Regions from separate parts of the Bradyrhizobium algeriense genome, predicted to be linked through region 2. Evidence: predicted binding sites of a transcription regulator. Region 2 holds the regulator's gene; the other holds the start of a gene.
The links. Region 2 encodes PhoB, which activates phosphate uptake and scavenging genes when phosphate is short. Its sites were predicted from a motif close to TGTCATNNANCTGTCAT; they were not measured.
Positions count from the first base shown of each region.

Region 1: a site for PhoB is predicted at 4,033-4,049, ahead of phnC (phosphonate ABC transporter ATP-binding protein). Genes of this name have one in related genera too.

Region 1 is NZ_JAZHRV010000001.1:4,096,910-4,104,805, reverse strand. It holds gene mmsB (multiple monosaccharide ABC transporter permease) at 1-325, shown strand, start outside; gene V1286_RS20010 (IS5 family transposase) at 544-1,887, shown strand; gene V1286_RS20005 (DUF1045 domain-containing protein) at 1,956-2,645, opposite strand; gene V1286_RS20000 (alpha-D-ribose 1-methylphosphonate 5-triphosphate diphosphatase) at 2,666-3,859, opposite strand; gene phnC (phosphonate ABC transporter ATP-binding protein) at 4,164-4,979, shown strand; gene phnD (phosphonate ABC transporter substrate-binding protein) at 5,057-5,992, shown strand; gene phnE (phosphonate ABC transporter, permease protein PhnE) at 6,151-7,035, shown strand; gene phnE (phosphonate ABC transporter, permease protein PhnE) at 7,032-7,880, shown strand.
Region 2 is NZ_JAZHRV010000001.1:7,754,990-7,762,885, reverse strand. It holds gene V1286_RS37195 (tripartite tricarboxylate transporter substrate-binding protein) at 43-1,062, shown strand; gene V1286_RS37190 (protocatechuate 3,4-dioxygenase) at 1,070-1,648, shown strand; gene phoB (phosphate regulon transcriptional regulator PhoB) at 1,662-2,363, opposite strand; gene phoU (phosphate signaling complex protein PhoU) at 2,375-3,091, opposite strand; gene pstB (phosphate ABC transporter ATP-binding protein PstB) at 3,103-3,924, opposite strand; gene pstA (phosphate ABC transporter permease PstA) at 3,921-4,766, opposite strand; gene pstC (phosphate ABC transporter permease subunit PstC) at 4,771-5,769, opposite strand; gene pstS (phosphate ABC transporter substrate-binding protein PstS) at 5,920-6,930, opposite strand; gene V1286_RS37155 (sensor histidine kinase) at 7,072-7,896, opposite strand, start outside.

The DNA of each region.
Region 1 (7,896 bases), 3.7 Mb from region 2:
CGAGCGGCTGACGTTTCTGACCTTCGTCAACATGGGCGTGCTGGCCGCATTGGCCGGACTGGTGTTCGCCGCGCGGCTCAATACGGCGACGCCGAAGGCGGGAGCCGGCTTCGAGCTCGACGTCATCGCGGCCTGCTTTATCGGCGGCGCGTCCGCCTATGGCGGCGTCGGCCGGGTCGGCGGCGCGGTGATCGGGGCCATGATCATGGGGGTCATGAACAACGGCATGTCCATCCTCGGCATCGGCATCGACTACCAGCAGGTGATCAAGGGGCTGGTGCTGCTCGGCGCCGTCTGCCTCGACGTCTACAACCAGCGGCGATAGGGCAGGATGAGCTCAGGTTGGGCCGTGAAGACGGGCCATTTGGTGCTCCAATCCTACTTTGCATGGTCGTCGGTGAAGAATTCCCAAGTGACTGATATGGAATCTGAAAACGCGACATTTGGGCAGTCGAATTTGCCGGAAACCTGGCGTGCGGAAGGGGATTCCTTGCAAACTTGATTCGTGATTCTCTCGCCTGGGAATGATTTGGCGGGGGCGCGATGCGGCCACGGGAACGGCGAGAAACGGGTGAGCAGGATCTGTTCCGGTCCCGGCTCGATCAGATCATCGACATGAAGCATCCACTGGTGACGCTGGGGCGCACGGTGGATTGGGGGTTCCTGGAAGGGCGCCTCGGCGAGGTCTACACGGACGGCCCCGGCCAGCCGCCGCTGCCGACGCGATTGATGGCGGGGCTGGCGATCCTCAAGCACAGCTATGACCTCTCCGATGAGGTGCTGTGCGAGCGTTGGGTCGAGAACCCCTATTACCAATACTTCTGCGGCGAGGAATTCTTCCAGCACCGGCTGGTGTTCGACCGCTCGTCGCTGACGCGCTGGCGAAGCCGCATGGGCGAGGAGCGGCTGGCTGCGCTGATCCAGGAAAGCCTGTCGGTTGCCACCAGGACCAAGGCGATCAAGCCATCCGAACTGTCACGGGTGATCGTCGATACCACGGTTCAGCCCAAAAACGTGACGTTCCCCACCGATGCGAAGCTTCTGAACCGGGCGCGCGAGAAATTGGTGCGGCTGGCGAAGCTGCGCGGGGTGGATTTGCGCCAATCCTATGCGCGGGTGGGCAAGCTCGCGCTGATCCAGCATCAGCGCTATGCCCACGCCAAGCAGTTCAAGCGCGCCAACCGGATGCTCAAGAAACTGCGCACCTATCTCGGCCGCGTCATCCGTGACATCGCCCGCAAGATCGAGGGCGACGGCGGGCTCGAAGCGGCGTTTACAAAGCTGCTGGCGCTGGCTCGGCGGGTGCGCGAGCAGAAACAGCATCAGCGCGGGCCGAAGATCTATTCCCTGCACGCGCCGGAAGTCGAATGCATCGGCAAAGGCAAGGCGCATCGGCCTTACGAGTTCGGCGTCAAGGTGAGCGTCGCCACCACCCTCAAGCACTGCAAGGGCGGCCAGTTCGTCGCCCATGTGAAAGCGCTGCCCGGCAACCCTTACGACGGTCACACCCTGGCAAGCGTGATCCCGGACATGGAGGCGCTCGTCGGCAGCACCATCGCGCGCATCCTCGCGGACAAGGGATACCGCGGCCACAATGCGCCGCCCGACTACAGGTTCAGGGTCTTCATCTCTGGCCAGAAGCGTGGGGTGACGCCCAAGATCAAGCGCGAATTGCGCCGCAGGTCCGCCGTCGAGCCCGTCATCGGCCATCTCAAGGCCGAGCACCGCATGGGTCGCAACTATCTCTGGTTCCGCCGCGGCGACGCTGCCAACGCCGTCCTCGCCGCCGTCGGCTACAACTTCCGCCGTCTGATCCGCTGGCTCACACTCTTGTTGCGCCAAATCCTGACGGCACTCTTCCCGGAGCCGTCGATCAATCAAACCTGAGATCAGGATTCTTCACGGGCGACTGCATGGGGTTGTTTTCGATATTTTGATTCTGGTACGCTGGCCCGTCATTCCTGCAATGGCCAGCGGCCAATGACCCGAAACCGCGAGTTCGGAGTTTCCTGACGGCATAGGGCAATCGCGTCGATCGCGAGCGGCCCGATGCCCGTTGCCGCAAACCTCTCGCGCAGCATTGCCACAACATGCTCGCGCCGTTCTGCGGGAAGCCGTCCCGTCAGCGTCATATGGAATCGAAATTCCTCGAAGACGTAAGGGTAGCCCCAGCGGTCGAGATAGTCGCGCTGTCGCGCCGTCAGCTTGTCGGGCTTTCGCCGCGCACGGTCTTCCGGGCTGAGGGGAGCCCGGAACGGATCGAATGCCTTCGTCGCTTCGGCGGCGAGCAGTTCGAGCTCTGCCGACGGTTCGGCCGGAATCACCGCGATGAAACCGCTGATCGAATCGACCACCGGTTGGATCACCGGTACGGGCCGGGCCAGATCGGCGAATAATTCGCATGCCGCGGCAAGCCGTGCCTCGGCCTTGCCGTCGGCCAGCGCCATCGGCGCCTTCAGCGTGGCGTGAAAGCCGTATTTGCGGGGATCCTGCGTCAGGTCTCGCCAGTCCAATGGGAGCCCATCCGGAAAGGGCAGTTCGTCGCCGCCATGGGCGTCGTAACCGAGCAGCGAGGCACCGAACCGGTCGAGCACGCTGCCTTGCGCTGAGGTGTAATAGATCGCGTAACGGGGATAATTTGCCATCGCGCCAGAATAAGGCCGTCTTACGCGGCTGCAACTGCCTTGCGGGAAGCGACGGACGAGCGGACGAGACGGTTTGCCTCCGTCAGATGCACCAGGCGCCCCGCGGCAACGACCGCGACGATTCGTGGCCGCCGCGGCGCCGTGTCGTCGACCAGAACGATGTCGGCGCGCAGTCCCGCGGCGAGCATGCCGCGATCGGCGAGGCCGGCGGCGCGCGCCGGTGCTGACGAGATCAGTTGCCATGCCGCGGCCAGCGGCAGCACACCGTCGGCCGCAAGCCGGAATGCCGCCAGCAGCGGCGCCGGGTAGTAATAATCCGACGCCAGCACCGAACACAGACCCTTGGCGACCATGTCGGAGGCCTTGGTCCAGCCGGTGTGGCTGCCGCCGCGCACGACATTGGGCGCGCCGAACACGATGAAGTCAGAGGCTGCGGCAGCGTCGCGGGCGGTTTCCTCGTTGACCGGAAATTCGGCGATGGCAACGCCCTGCGCACGATAGGCTTGCCGCATCGCCGGGCTTTCATCGTCATGCGAGAGCATCCGGACATCAGCCGCGCGGGCGGCCTGCGCCAGCCGGGCGATCGAAGCCGGCACGTCGTGGCCGCGGGTGACCACGCTTTGCACCAGGCGGTCGAACGCCTCATTGGTGAGCCCCGTGCGCTCAACCATCCGGCTGCGCTTCAGCGGCTTGGCGAGGCTCGCGACGGTCGAGTCCATGTGGTCGTTGAATGCGAACAGGTCGACGCGGCCTTCCGACAGCCAGTCGATGATTTCGCTTTCGGCGTCGATATTGTAGGTCTCGTGACGCAAATGGAAGCGGGTGTCGGCGGCGAGCTGCGGCCGCATCTGCTCGATCGCCTCCAGCAAGCACCTGGCATTGTCCGCGCTGCGCAGGCCAGGCTCCCACGACCAGGTCGTGGCGTGATAGACGGTCGTGATGCCGTTGCCGACCGCCTGCCGGTCGCTGTCGATCAGTGCGACGTCGATCGGAAAATCGACGCCTGGCCGCGGCATCATCTGCCGCTCGAAGGCATCGCCATGCAGATCGACGATGCCCGGCAGCACCAGCAAGCCGCCGGCATCGATGCCGGGCGAGCTGTGGCTGTTGTCCGTGCCCACGGCGACGATCTCGCGGCCGGCAATCCGCAACGTGGTTTCTGATATCTCATGGCCGAGCAGCGCCCGGCCACCTTCAATGAACAGTTCGGTCACGATGCGGCACTCTGGTTGAATTGCTGACGGACGGATGCTTCGGCCGATTCGTACTTGTCGAGAAAGGCCTCGACATCGAGCTCGCGGAAATCGGGCAGGGCGCCGGCCATCGGTGTGGGTCCATCAGCAATCGAGGAAAGGATCATTGGCGCCGCCCGTCTTCGATGCGCTTGATGACGGGATCATGACGGATACGTGACGCTGGCCGGGACTGTGGACGAGCGCCGCACCGCAGCACTCGTGTCACACAACTGTAAGATCGAGTCGTTAGCGATGCTCTACGACTGGAACTCTGGAGCAGTGCATGCTGGTGGTGGAAGGTTTGACGTGTCGGTTCGGCACCAAAGCCGCGGTGGACAACGCGTCATTTTCGATTCAGCCCGGCAGCTTCGTCGGTGTGATCGGCCGCTCCGGCGCCGGCAAGTCGACGCTGCTCCGGATGATCAACCGCCTCGCTGAACCTTCCGAAGGGCGCATCCTCTTCGAAGGTGTCGACGTGACCGCGCTACGCGGCAAGGATCTGCGGCAGTGGCGTGCGCGCTCGGCGATGATCTTTCAACAGTTCAATCTGGTCGGTCGGCTCGACGTCCTGACCAACGTGTTGATGGGAAGGCTGGCCGAAATTCCGTCCTGGCGCTCGCTGACGCAGCTTTGGCCCCAAGAGGACAGGGCGCTGGCGATGTCGGCGCTGGAGCAGTTCGATATGGCTGGTATCGCCGCCCAGCGCGCCGACCAGCTTTCCGGCGGCCAGCAGCAACGCGTCGCGATCGCACGCGCGCTGGTGCAGGAGCCCGACATTATCCTTGCCGACGAGCCGATTGCTTCGCTCGACCCGCGCAACACGCGGATCGTGATGGACGCACTGCTGCGCATCAACAAGCATTTCGGCATCACCGTGATCTGCAACCTGCATTCACTCGACCTGGCGCGAAGCTATTGCGACCGCCTGATCGGCATGTCGGCCGGGCGCGTGGTGTTCGACGGCGCGCCTGAGACGCTGACCGATCGTATCGCGCGTGAACTCTACGATCTCGAAGCCGATGACGTCATGGGTGCCGCACCCGCGCAGGCACCCGACGGTGCGGCGATGCCTGAACTGGGCACGGCCGCCGCAGCCTGAGTTTCACTTCGGTACAGGGTAGCCGGTTGCAAACCTGCAACCGGCGAAGAGGCGTAACCACAACAAGAGGGCTCACCATGATCACTCGTCGTATCGTTCTTGCAGGCGCGGTCGCGCTGGCGTTTACCGCTTCCGCCTCGGCGCAGGACTGGAAGAGCAAATATCCGGAACTGACTTTTGCGGTGGTGCCGGCCGAAAACGCTTCGGGCGTGACCGAGCGTTGGACGCCTTTCGTGGCCTATTTGTCGAAGGAGCTCGGCATCAAGGTCACACTGCGCATCGCCAATGACTACGCCGCCGTGATCGAAGGCCAGCGCGCCGGCAACATCCATATCGCAAGCTACGGCTCGGCGTCGTTCGCCCGCGCCCGGCTGACCGGCGTCAAGACCGATGCCTTCGCCAACGACATCAATGCCGACGGTTCGACCGGCTATTATTCCGTGTTCTTCGTCAAGGCGTCGAGCTCTTACAAGAATATCGATCAGTTGAAGGGCAAGAACCTCGGCCTGGTCGATCCGAATTCGACGTCGGGCAACAACGTGCCGCGCTTCGAGCTCGACAAGCTCGGCATTTCCGACGCCGATGGCTATTTCGGCAAGGTCGTGTTCACCGGCAGCCACGAGAACGCCATGCTGGCGCTGTCGCAGGGCACCGTCGAGGTCGCCGCCAACCAGTGGACCAACGACGAGGATTCGACGCTCTCCCAGATGCTGCACAAGGGCATGCTGAAGAATGCCGACGGCTCGCCGATGAAGAAGGACGATTTCCGGATCATCCACAAATCGGCTCCGATCATCAACGGACCCTATGCCTATAATTCGGATTTACCCGCCGATCTGAAGGCCGCGATTGCCAAGGCGTTCACCGAAGCGCCGACCAAGGACAAGGCGGCGTTCGACCGCCTGTCCGACGGCCAGAAGAAAGGTTTCAATCCGGCCACCACGAAGGATTGGGATGGCACTATCGAATTGATCAAGTTCGTCGATGCGTTGCGTAAAAAGAAGGCGTCCTAATCAATAGACCTAGACGAGCCTGGCCGGGTCCAAGCGACCCGGCCTTTTTCTGTCTGACACCCGTTCTGTTTAACACTCGTTCTGTTTAACACTCGTTCTGTTTAACACTCGTTCTACTTAACGCTCGTTCTACTTAACTCCTGGGCACAGTGATCCCGATGGCGAATGCCATATCCATCCTTCCAGACCAGCAACTTGCGGTGCTCAACGATACCTATCGCAAGGCGGTCGCGCGCAAGCGTTTGAAGGTGACTTTGGCGGCGGTGGCATTCTTCGCCGCGTTGATTATCGCAGCGATCGGCGCGGAAGTGAATCTGCGCACGCTCTTCAGCTATTTCGGCAACTTCATCAGCTATTTCGACCGCATTCTTACCCTGGAAGACGGCACGCGGGTATGGACCAATTTCGGTGAATGGTTCTGGGGCTGGCAGAAGTGGCTCAAGATGCTCGGCGAGACCATTCTCATCAGCTATGTCGGCACCCTGACCGGCGCGGTCATTGCCTTTGTGCTGAATTTCTTCGCCGCGCAAAACACGTCGCCTGCGCCATGGCTGCGGTTCGTCGTCCGACGTCTCCTCGAATTCGCGCGCACCGTCCCCGGCATCGTATTCGCGCTCATTTTCGTCATCGCCTTCGGCCTCGGGCCGATGGCGGGCGTACTTGCAATCGCCGTGCATTCCGCCGGTGCGCTCGGAAAGTTGTTCTCCGAGATCGTCGAGAACGCCGACATGAAACCGGTCGAGGGTGTGCGTTCGACAGGCGCAAGCTGGCTCTCCTGCATGCGCTTTGCGGTGTTGCCGCAGGTCACGGCCGGCTATGCCAGCTACGCGCTGTTGCGCTTTGAGATCAATGTCCGCGAGGCCTCGGTGATGGGTTTTGTTGGCGCCGGCGGCATCGGGCAGGAGCTCGTCGTCGCGATCCGCAAGTTCTATTACTCCGACGTGAGCGCGATCCTCGTCACCATCATCGTCACCGTCTTCGTCATCGATATCACGACCGGCTGGCTGCGCGGAAAACTGTTCGGCAAGGAGGCGCGTGCATGAGCCAGTTGCCGAAACCGGATACAGATGCGCTCCGGACCAAATATCCTGACGTCTTCGACCGGCCCGCATCCGCGCGCCTCGCCATGCCGGCGATGATTTTGGCTGTGTTCGCGATCTTCGTATTCGGGTTGGTCGATCTCGGCTTCTCGCCGGCCAAATTGGTGTCGGGCCTGAGCCAGCTCGGCTGGATCACGGTGATGATGATTCCACCCGATCCCGGCTCCTCGCTGCCCGCCTATCTCGCAGCCCTCGGTGAGACGCTGTCGATCGCGCTGCTCGGCACGACCTTGGCCGCCGTTGCGGCGCTGCCGGTCAGCCTGCTGGCGGCGCGGAACATCATTCCGTCGAACCTGCTTCGCTTCCCGGTGCGCCGGTTCCTCGATTCCGTCCGCGGTGTCGATACGCTGATCTGGGCGCTGGTGTGGATCAACGTCGTTGGCCTCGGCCCGTTTGCCGGTGTGCTGGCGATCGCGCTGTCCGACTTCGGCGCGTTCGGCAAATTGTTTTCCGAAGCCATCGAGGCCGCCGACAGGAAGCAGGTCGAGGGCATCAGGGCTTCCGGCGGCAACGCGCTGCATGAAATACGCTTCGGCCTGATGCCGCAGGTGCTGCCTGTTATAGCGGGGCAGGTGCTCTATTTCATTGAATCGAATACCCGCTCGGCCACCATCATCGGTATCGTCGGCGCGGGTGGCATCGGCTTGCAGCTGGCCGAGCAGATCCGGGTGCTGGAGTGGCAGAAGGTCTCGTTCCTGATCCTGATGATTTTGGTCGCGGTCGCCGCGATCGACTGGATCTCGGGCAAATTGCGCTTTGCCATCATCGGACAGCGGGCAATCGCGTGATGAATCCGTAACTCAG
Region 2 (7,896 bases):
CAGATAATGCCCCGGTCGACCAGAGTTGGCGGCGGTTCGATGATGACCGACCGGACAAATTCGCTGGAGAAGGACGATCACATGATCACGAAGCGAAGATTCGTATCGATGGCGTGCGCGGGCGGCCTCGCCGCCATTGTCCCCGACGCGATCCGCATGGCGAGCGCCCAGACAGCTTCGCGGATGCTGGTGGGGTTCGGTGCGGGGGGCGCGATCGACGTGATTGCGAGGAGGCTCGTTGAGGGAATGAAGGATCAATCACTTTCATTCATCGTCGACAATCGTCCCGGCGCCGGCGGGCGTCTGGCGCTCGGCGCGCTGAAAAGCGGCCCGGCCGATGGCACGGCGATGATCCTGACGCCCGCCTCCAGCTTCGCCGTATTTCCCCACGTCTACAAGTCGCTGGGCTATGATGCGTTCAAGGATTTCGCTCCCGTCACCACAGTCTGCTCCTTTCCATTTCTGATCACCATCGGTCCGATGGTGCCTGCCGACGTCAGGACGCTGGCCGATTTCGTGAAATGGTGCGCGGCTAATCCCAAGCAAGCCACCTACGGTACGGCGGCGGCCGGGTCGATGCTGCACTTCACCGGCGTGAGCCTGGCCAAAGCGGGCAGGTTCGAATTCGTGCATCTGCCCTATGGCGGCCCCGGCGGCATTCAGGATCTGATCGGCGGTCAAATCGCCGCTACGATCTATCCAATCGGCACTGCACTGCCGCATGTGCAATCCGGCGCCATAAGGGCACTGGCGACAACTGGATCGCAACGATCCCCGCTGCTTCTCGATGTGCCGACGGTTCGGGAGGCCGGATATTCCGCGCTCGAAGCCAACGAGTGGTTTGGCGTCTTCGTTCCGGCAAATACGCCTGCCGGAACGGTGAACCGCCTCAATGAGGCGATCCGCGCGGTGGTGAACACCGACGCCTTCAAAACGGCCTTGGCCAAGCTTTCCGTAGATCCCGCCGGCCAAACGCCGAAGGAATTTGCGCAACTGATCAAATCCGATTTCGACCGTTGGGCCCCAATTGTCCAGGCCTCCGGCTTTACGCCAGAAGATTGAGGGGGTCATGGACAACTCAACGGGCACGCGGCTGCACCGGACACCGGACCAGATTCTCGGTCCCTACTTCCCGACCGGGCAGACGCCGGCCTCACAGGCCGACCTGACCTCGGTCAAGGGTTTCGAGGGGTGTGCGCAGGGAGAAATCATCGAGGTCACAGGGAGGGTGCTCAATCTCGACGGCGAACCCGTTCGCGGGGTACCCGTCACGATCTGGCAGGCCAACAGCTTTGGCCGCTACGTGCATGCCAACGACCTAAATCCTGCGCCGCTCGATCCCCACTTTGTCGGTTGCGTCGGCATTCTATCTGATAGCGACGGCGTCTATCGGATCAAAACCGTCAAGCCTGGAGCTTATCCCGCAGGTCCAGATTGGATGCGCCCGCCTCATATCCACTTCGAAGTTCACGGCCGATTCGAGCGGCTGATCACCCAGATGTATTTTCCCGGCGAGCCGCTCAATGCCTGCGACAGGCTGCTCAACGCTGCGCTGCGTCCCGATCTGCTGATTGCAGAGCCACTTCCATCGGAAGATGGAGCAGACCATCGCGTTCTGAATTTCGATATCGTTCTTGCGCGGGGCTGACTTCGGTCGCGCCCTACTCCACCTTCGCAAACCTGTCATCCAGCGCATAACCCGCGCCGCGCACGGTGCGGATCGGGTCCTGTTCGCGGCCCGGGTTGAGCAGTTTGCGCAGGCGGCCGATATGGACGTCAACGGTGCGCTCGTCGATATAGATGTCGCGGCCCCAGACGCTGTCGAGCAACTGCTCGCGGCTGAAGACGCGGCCGGGATGCTCGAGAAAAAATTCCAGCAGGCGATACTCGGTCGGGCCGAGATCGATGGAGCGGCCCGAACGCGCGACGCGGCGTTTTTCGCGGTCGAGTTCGATGTCGCCATAGGTGAGCACGGTGGCGAGCCGCTCGGGACTTGCCCGCCGCAGCAGGCCCTTCACCCGCGCCAGCAGCTCCGGCACCGAGAACGGCTTGACGATGTAATCGTCGGCGCCGGTCGCCAGGCCCCGCACCCGCTCGCTCTCCTCGCCGCGTGCCGTGAGCATGATGATCGGCAATTGCTTGGTCTCCGGCCGGGCGCGCAGGCGGCGGCAGAGTTCGATGCCTGACAGCCCCGGCAGCATCCAGTCGAGCACGACGAGATCCGGCACGCGCTCCTTCAGCCGCGTATCGGCGTCGTCGCCGCGGGCGACGGTTTCGACGTCATAGCCTTCAGCATCGAGGTTGTAGCGCAACAGCGTGGTCAGCGCTTCCTCGTCCTCGACCACCATTATGCGCGCGCTCATTCTTGTATCCCTCAGCTATTCGGTATCGTGGTCGCAAACGTCGTCATGTCGCCCTTGGGGCGCTGGTCGAGCATCTGCTGTCCCTCGATCATGTAGAATACGGTTTCGGCGATGTTGGTGGCGTGGTCGCCGATCCGTTCGATGTTCTTGGCGCAGAACATCAAATGAATGCAGAACGAGATGTTGCGCGGATCCTCCATCATGTAGGTGAGGAGTTCGCGGAACAGCGAGGTGCAGATGGCGTCGACTTCCTCGTCGCCCTTCCAGACCGCCATAGCCGCCGGCAGGTCGTGCGCCGCATAGGCATCCAGCACCGACTTGACCTGCGACTGCACCAGATCGGTCATGTGCTCGAGGCCGCGGATCAGCTTCAGCGGCTGGAAATCGTTCTCCAGCGCGGCGACCCGCTTGCCCATGTTCTTGGCGAGGTCGCCGATCCGCTCCAGATCGGTAGCAACCCGCATGGCGCCGACGATTTCGCGCAGGTCGATCGCCATCGGCTGGCGCCGCGCGATGGTCAGCACCGCGCGTTCCTCGATTGCATGCTGCAGGCGGTCGATTTCAACGTCGGCAGCGACAACGCGCTTGCCGAGCGCGACGTCGCGGCGGATCAGCGCATCGACGGATTCGGTGATCATGCGCTCGACCAGGCCGCCCATCTCGGCGACCAGGCGGGTCAATTCCTGAAGATCGCTGTCAAATGCCTTGGCGGTGTGTTCAGAAGCCATGTGTTATCTCCTCAACCGAACCGGCCGGTGATGTAGTCCTGGGTGCGTCGATCGCTCGGCGAGGTAAAAATCCTGTTGGTGTCGTCGAACTCGATCAGCTCGCCGAGATACATGAAGGCGGTTTTGTCCGAGACGCGGGCCGCCTGCTGCATGTTATGGGTGACGATGGCGATGGTGTAATCCTCCGCCAGTTCCTGGATCAGTTCCTCGATCTTGGCGGTCGAGATCGGGTCTAGCGCCGAGCACGGCTCGTCGAACAAAATCACCTCGGGCCGCACCGCGACCGTGCGCGCGATGCAGAGCCGCTGCTGCTGGCCGCCGGACAGCGAGAGGCCCGAGGCGTTCAGCTTGTCCTTGACCTCGTTCCACAGCGCGCCGCCGCGCAGCGCCTTCTCGACCCGGCCATCCATCTCGGACTTGGAGATCTTCTCATAGAGGCGGATGCCGAAGGCGATGTTTTCGTAGATCGTCATCGGGAACGGCGTCGGCTTCTGGAACACCATGCCGACGCGGGCCCGCAGCAGATTGAGGTCGAGCTTGGGGTCGAGGATGTTGGTCTGGTCGAGCATCAATTGCCCGGTCGCCTTCTGGCCGGGATAGAGATCGTACATCCGGTTGAAGATCCGCAGCAGCGTGGACTTGCCGCAGCCGGACGGGCCGATGAAGGCGGTGACGCGGTGGGTGCCGAGCGTCAGGTTGATGTTCTTCAGCGCGTGATGGTCGCCATAGTAAAAGTTCAGGCCGCGGGCGGTCACCTTGGGCGCGGCCTCGGGCAGCGCCACCTGCGGAACGGGCCCGCTCGCGGAACTCACGGATACGGAGAGATCGGTCATTTGGATGTCCTCTCGGCGCCGAGAATGCGCGCGCCAATATTCAGGGCAAGTACGGTGAGCGTGATCAAGAGCGCCCCGCTCCAGGCGAGCTGTTTCCAGTAGACATAGGGGCTCTGCACGAAGTTGTTGATGGTGACCGGCAGGTTGGCCATCGTCTTGGTCATGTCCAGGCTGAAGAACTGGTTCGAAAGCGCGGTGAACAGCAGCGGCGCGGTTTCACCGGCGACGCGGGCGGTGGCGAGCAGCACGCCGGTGATCAGGCCTGAGCGGGCCGCACGATAGGCGATCCGCCGGATCACCAGCGAGCGCGGCAGGCCGAGCGCGGAGGCCGCCTCGCGCAGCGGATTGGGCACCAGCCCCAGCATGTCCTCGGTGGTGCGCACCACGACGGGGATCACGATCACGGCGAGCGCCAGACAGCCGGCAAAGGCCGAGAAGCCGCCCATCGGCACCACGATGGCGCCGTAGATGAACAGGCCGATAATGATCGACGGCGCGCTCAGCAGGATGTCGTTGATGAAGCGGATCACCGAGGTGAGCCTGTCGTGCTTGCCGTATTCGGCGAGGTACGTGCCGGCGAACAGGCCGAGCGGCGCGCCGATGCCGACCCCGATCACGGTCATCATGATCGAGCCGATGATGGCGTTGCGCAGGCCGCCATCGGTCGAACCCGGCGGCGGCGTATCCTGGGTGAAGACGGCAAGATTCAAGCCGGCAAGGCCGTTGTAGAACAGCGTGAACAGGATCAGCGCCAGCCAGGTCACGCCGAACAGCGCAGCTCCCAGGCACAGGAACTTGATGATGATATTGTTGCGGCGGCGGGATGCGTAAATCGGGTTCATGGTGCTAGTTCCCCGCCTTCTTTTCCAGCCGCATCAGCATCAGCCGCGCGGCTGCGAGCACGAAGAACGTCAGAACGAACAGCAAGAGACCAAGCAGGATCAGGCCGGATTGATGCAGCCCGTCGCTCTCGGCGAATTCGGACGCGATGGCGGCTGAGATCGTGGTGCCCGGCGCGAAGATCGAGGACTGGATCTTGAACGAATTGCCGATGATGAAGGTGACCGCCATCGTCTCGCCGAGCGCGCGGCCAAGCGCCAGCATGATGCCGCCGATCACGCCGACCCTTGTGTAGGGGATGACGACGTTGCGAACGACTTCCCAGGTGGTGCAGCCGACGCCATAGGCGGCTTCCTTCAGCACCGGCGGCACCGTCTTGAAGACGTCGACCGAGATCGCGGTGATGAAGGGCAGCACCATGATCGCAAGGATCAGCGCGGCGTTGAACAGGCTGAGATAGGACGGGGGACCGGCGAAGATCGTGCCCAGCACGGGGACGCCGTCGAACACGCTGATCATGAAGGGCTGGAAGGTGTTGGCCAGGAACGGGCCCAATATGAAGAAGCCCCACATGCCGTAGATGATCGAGGGAATGCCGGCGAGCAGCTCGACCGCAAGTCCAATGGGGCGGCGCAGCCAGATCGGGCAGATCTCGGTGAGGAAAATCGCGATGCCGAGGCCGACGGGAATGGCGATCATCATCGCGATCACGGAGGTGATCAGCGTGCCGTAGATCGGGCCGAGCGCGCCGAGAACAGGCGGATCGGCCGACGGCGCCCAGCGCTGCGTCCACAGGAAGGCTACGCCATATTCGCGGATGGCGGGCCAAGCGCCGACGATCAGCGAAATGATGATGCCGCCCAGGATGAGGAGAACCGAGATCGCGCAGGCGCGCGTGATCCAATAGAAGGTGACGTCGCCGAGCTTGAACGCGCTGAGAGCCCTTGCGCGATCATAAGGTCCGGCAGCCTCCATTGCGTCGCTATCAACCGCCATTTCTGCCACGCCCAATCCCCTTTACTATAGCCCAATGACCCGGACTTCGGTGCACGGCTTTTTCGGCTCGCGCATTGTTCTTGCCTCTCCTGTCCCGAGAGGGGTGCTCAACCCCGGACACCCCGGGTTGAGCGATCGTGTTGCGAGGCGCAGGCCCGATCAGCTCTTGATCTCGGCCGACCAGGTCTTTTCGATCAGCTTGACGACCGATTCCGGCATCGGGATGTAGTCGAGTTCTTCGGCCATCTTGGCGCCCCTCTCGAACGACCATTTGAAGAACTTGATGGCTTCCTGGGACGCTGCCTTGTCGGTTGCAGCCTTGTGCATCAGGATGAAGGTCGCTGCGGTGATCGGCCAGGAGGCTTCGCCGGGCTGGTCGGTAAGGATCACGTAGTAGCCGGGCGCCTTGGCCCAGTCGGCGTTGGAGGCGGCCGCCTGGAACGCTGCGATGGTCGGCTGCACGGTCTTGCCGGCCTTGTTGATCATCGCCGCATAGGTCAGCTTGTTCTGCTTGGCGTAGGCATATTCGACATAACCGATCGCGTTCTTGGTCTGGCCGACATTGCCGGCAACGCCTTCATTGCCCTTGGCGCCGACGCCGGTCGGCCATTCGACCGCGGTGCCCATGCCGACCTTGGCTTTCCAGTCGGCGCTCGACTTCGAGAGGTAGTCGGTGAAGTTGAAGGTGGTGCCCGAACCGTCGGAGCGGCGCACCACGGTGATGGCGTCAGCCGGCAGCTTCAGCTTCGGATTGAGTTTTGCGATCGCGGCATCGTCCCACTTCTTGATCTTGCCGAGATAGATGTCGCCGAGCACTTCGCCCGAGAGCACGAGTTCGCCCGGCTTGATGCCTTCGAGGTTCACGACCGGCACGATCGCGCCCATCACCATCGGCCACTGCACCAGGCCGTCCTTCTCGAGCTGCTCATGCTTGAGCGGCGCGTCGGTAGCGCCGAAGGTCACGGTCTTGGCCTGGATCTGCTTGATGCCGGCGCCGGAGCCGATCGACTGGTAGTTCAGACCGTTGCCGGTCTCCTTCTTGTAGGCGTCCGCCCACTTCGAATAGATCGGGAAGGGGAAGGTGGCGCCCGCGCCGGTGATATCGGCAGCGAAGGCCGACGTCGAAGCGGCGACCAGGCCGGCAGCGACGATTGTCCTGAGGAAATTCATGGTGGTCTCCATCTGGTGAGCGAAGCGCCTGTTGCGCCCGATCGCGCTCACGTGCCGCTCATCTAGGAGCGGTCGATAGAGCTTTTACGAAGGTTCGGTGACAGTTGGATGACACAACCAAGCAATTGAAATCGCTTGTATTTATAGCGCTGATGGGGTCTTCGCCTGGGGAAAACAGGCGGTAAAGACCGCGCCGTTTTTGGGCACGCTTTCGATCAAAAGCCGGCCGCGATGGCGGTTAAGAATATGTTTCACCAAGGATAAACCGAGCCCGGTTCCGCCCTGCGCGCGGCTGTCGCCGACATCGACCCGGTAGAAGCGCTCGGTCAGCCGCGGCAGGTGTTCCGGGGCGATGCCGGGGCCGAAATCCCGGACCATGATACGTACTTCCGGCGCGCCCTCGCTGGACGTGGCCTGGGTCAGGGAGACGATCACCCGCCCACCGGACGCGCCATATTTGAGCGCGTTCTCGATCAGGTTTTCGAACAGCCGCAGCAGTTCCTCGCGGTCGCCCGCGATGGTCACCGGCGCTTCCGGCAGGTCGATCTCGATCGCGACCTGACGCTCCCGGGCGAGCGGCTCCAGCCCGTCGGCGACCTGGCGAATAATCGGCACGATATCGACTGACGCGTCGGGCCGGACATGGGCCGACAATTCGACCCGCGACAGCGAAAGCAGATCGTCGATCAGCCGCGCCATTCGCGTCGCCTGCGTATGCATGATCGACAGGAAGCGTTCGCGCGCCTTGGCGTCCTCCTTGGCAGGACCCTGCAGCGTATCGATGAAGCCGGACAGCGCCGCGAGCGGCGTCCGCAGTTCGTGGCTGGCATTGGCGACGAAATCGGCACGCATTTCCTCGACCCGCCGCAGCGGCGTCTGGTCGTGGAAGGTCATCAGCATGCATTTCTCGGTGCCGCCGAACAGCGTCGGCACCGGCACCGGCGTGATGATCAGTTCCATCCAGCG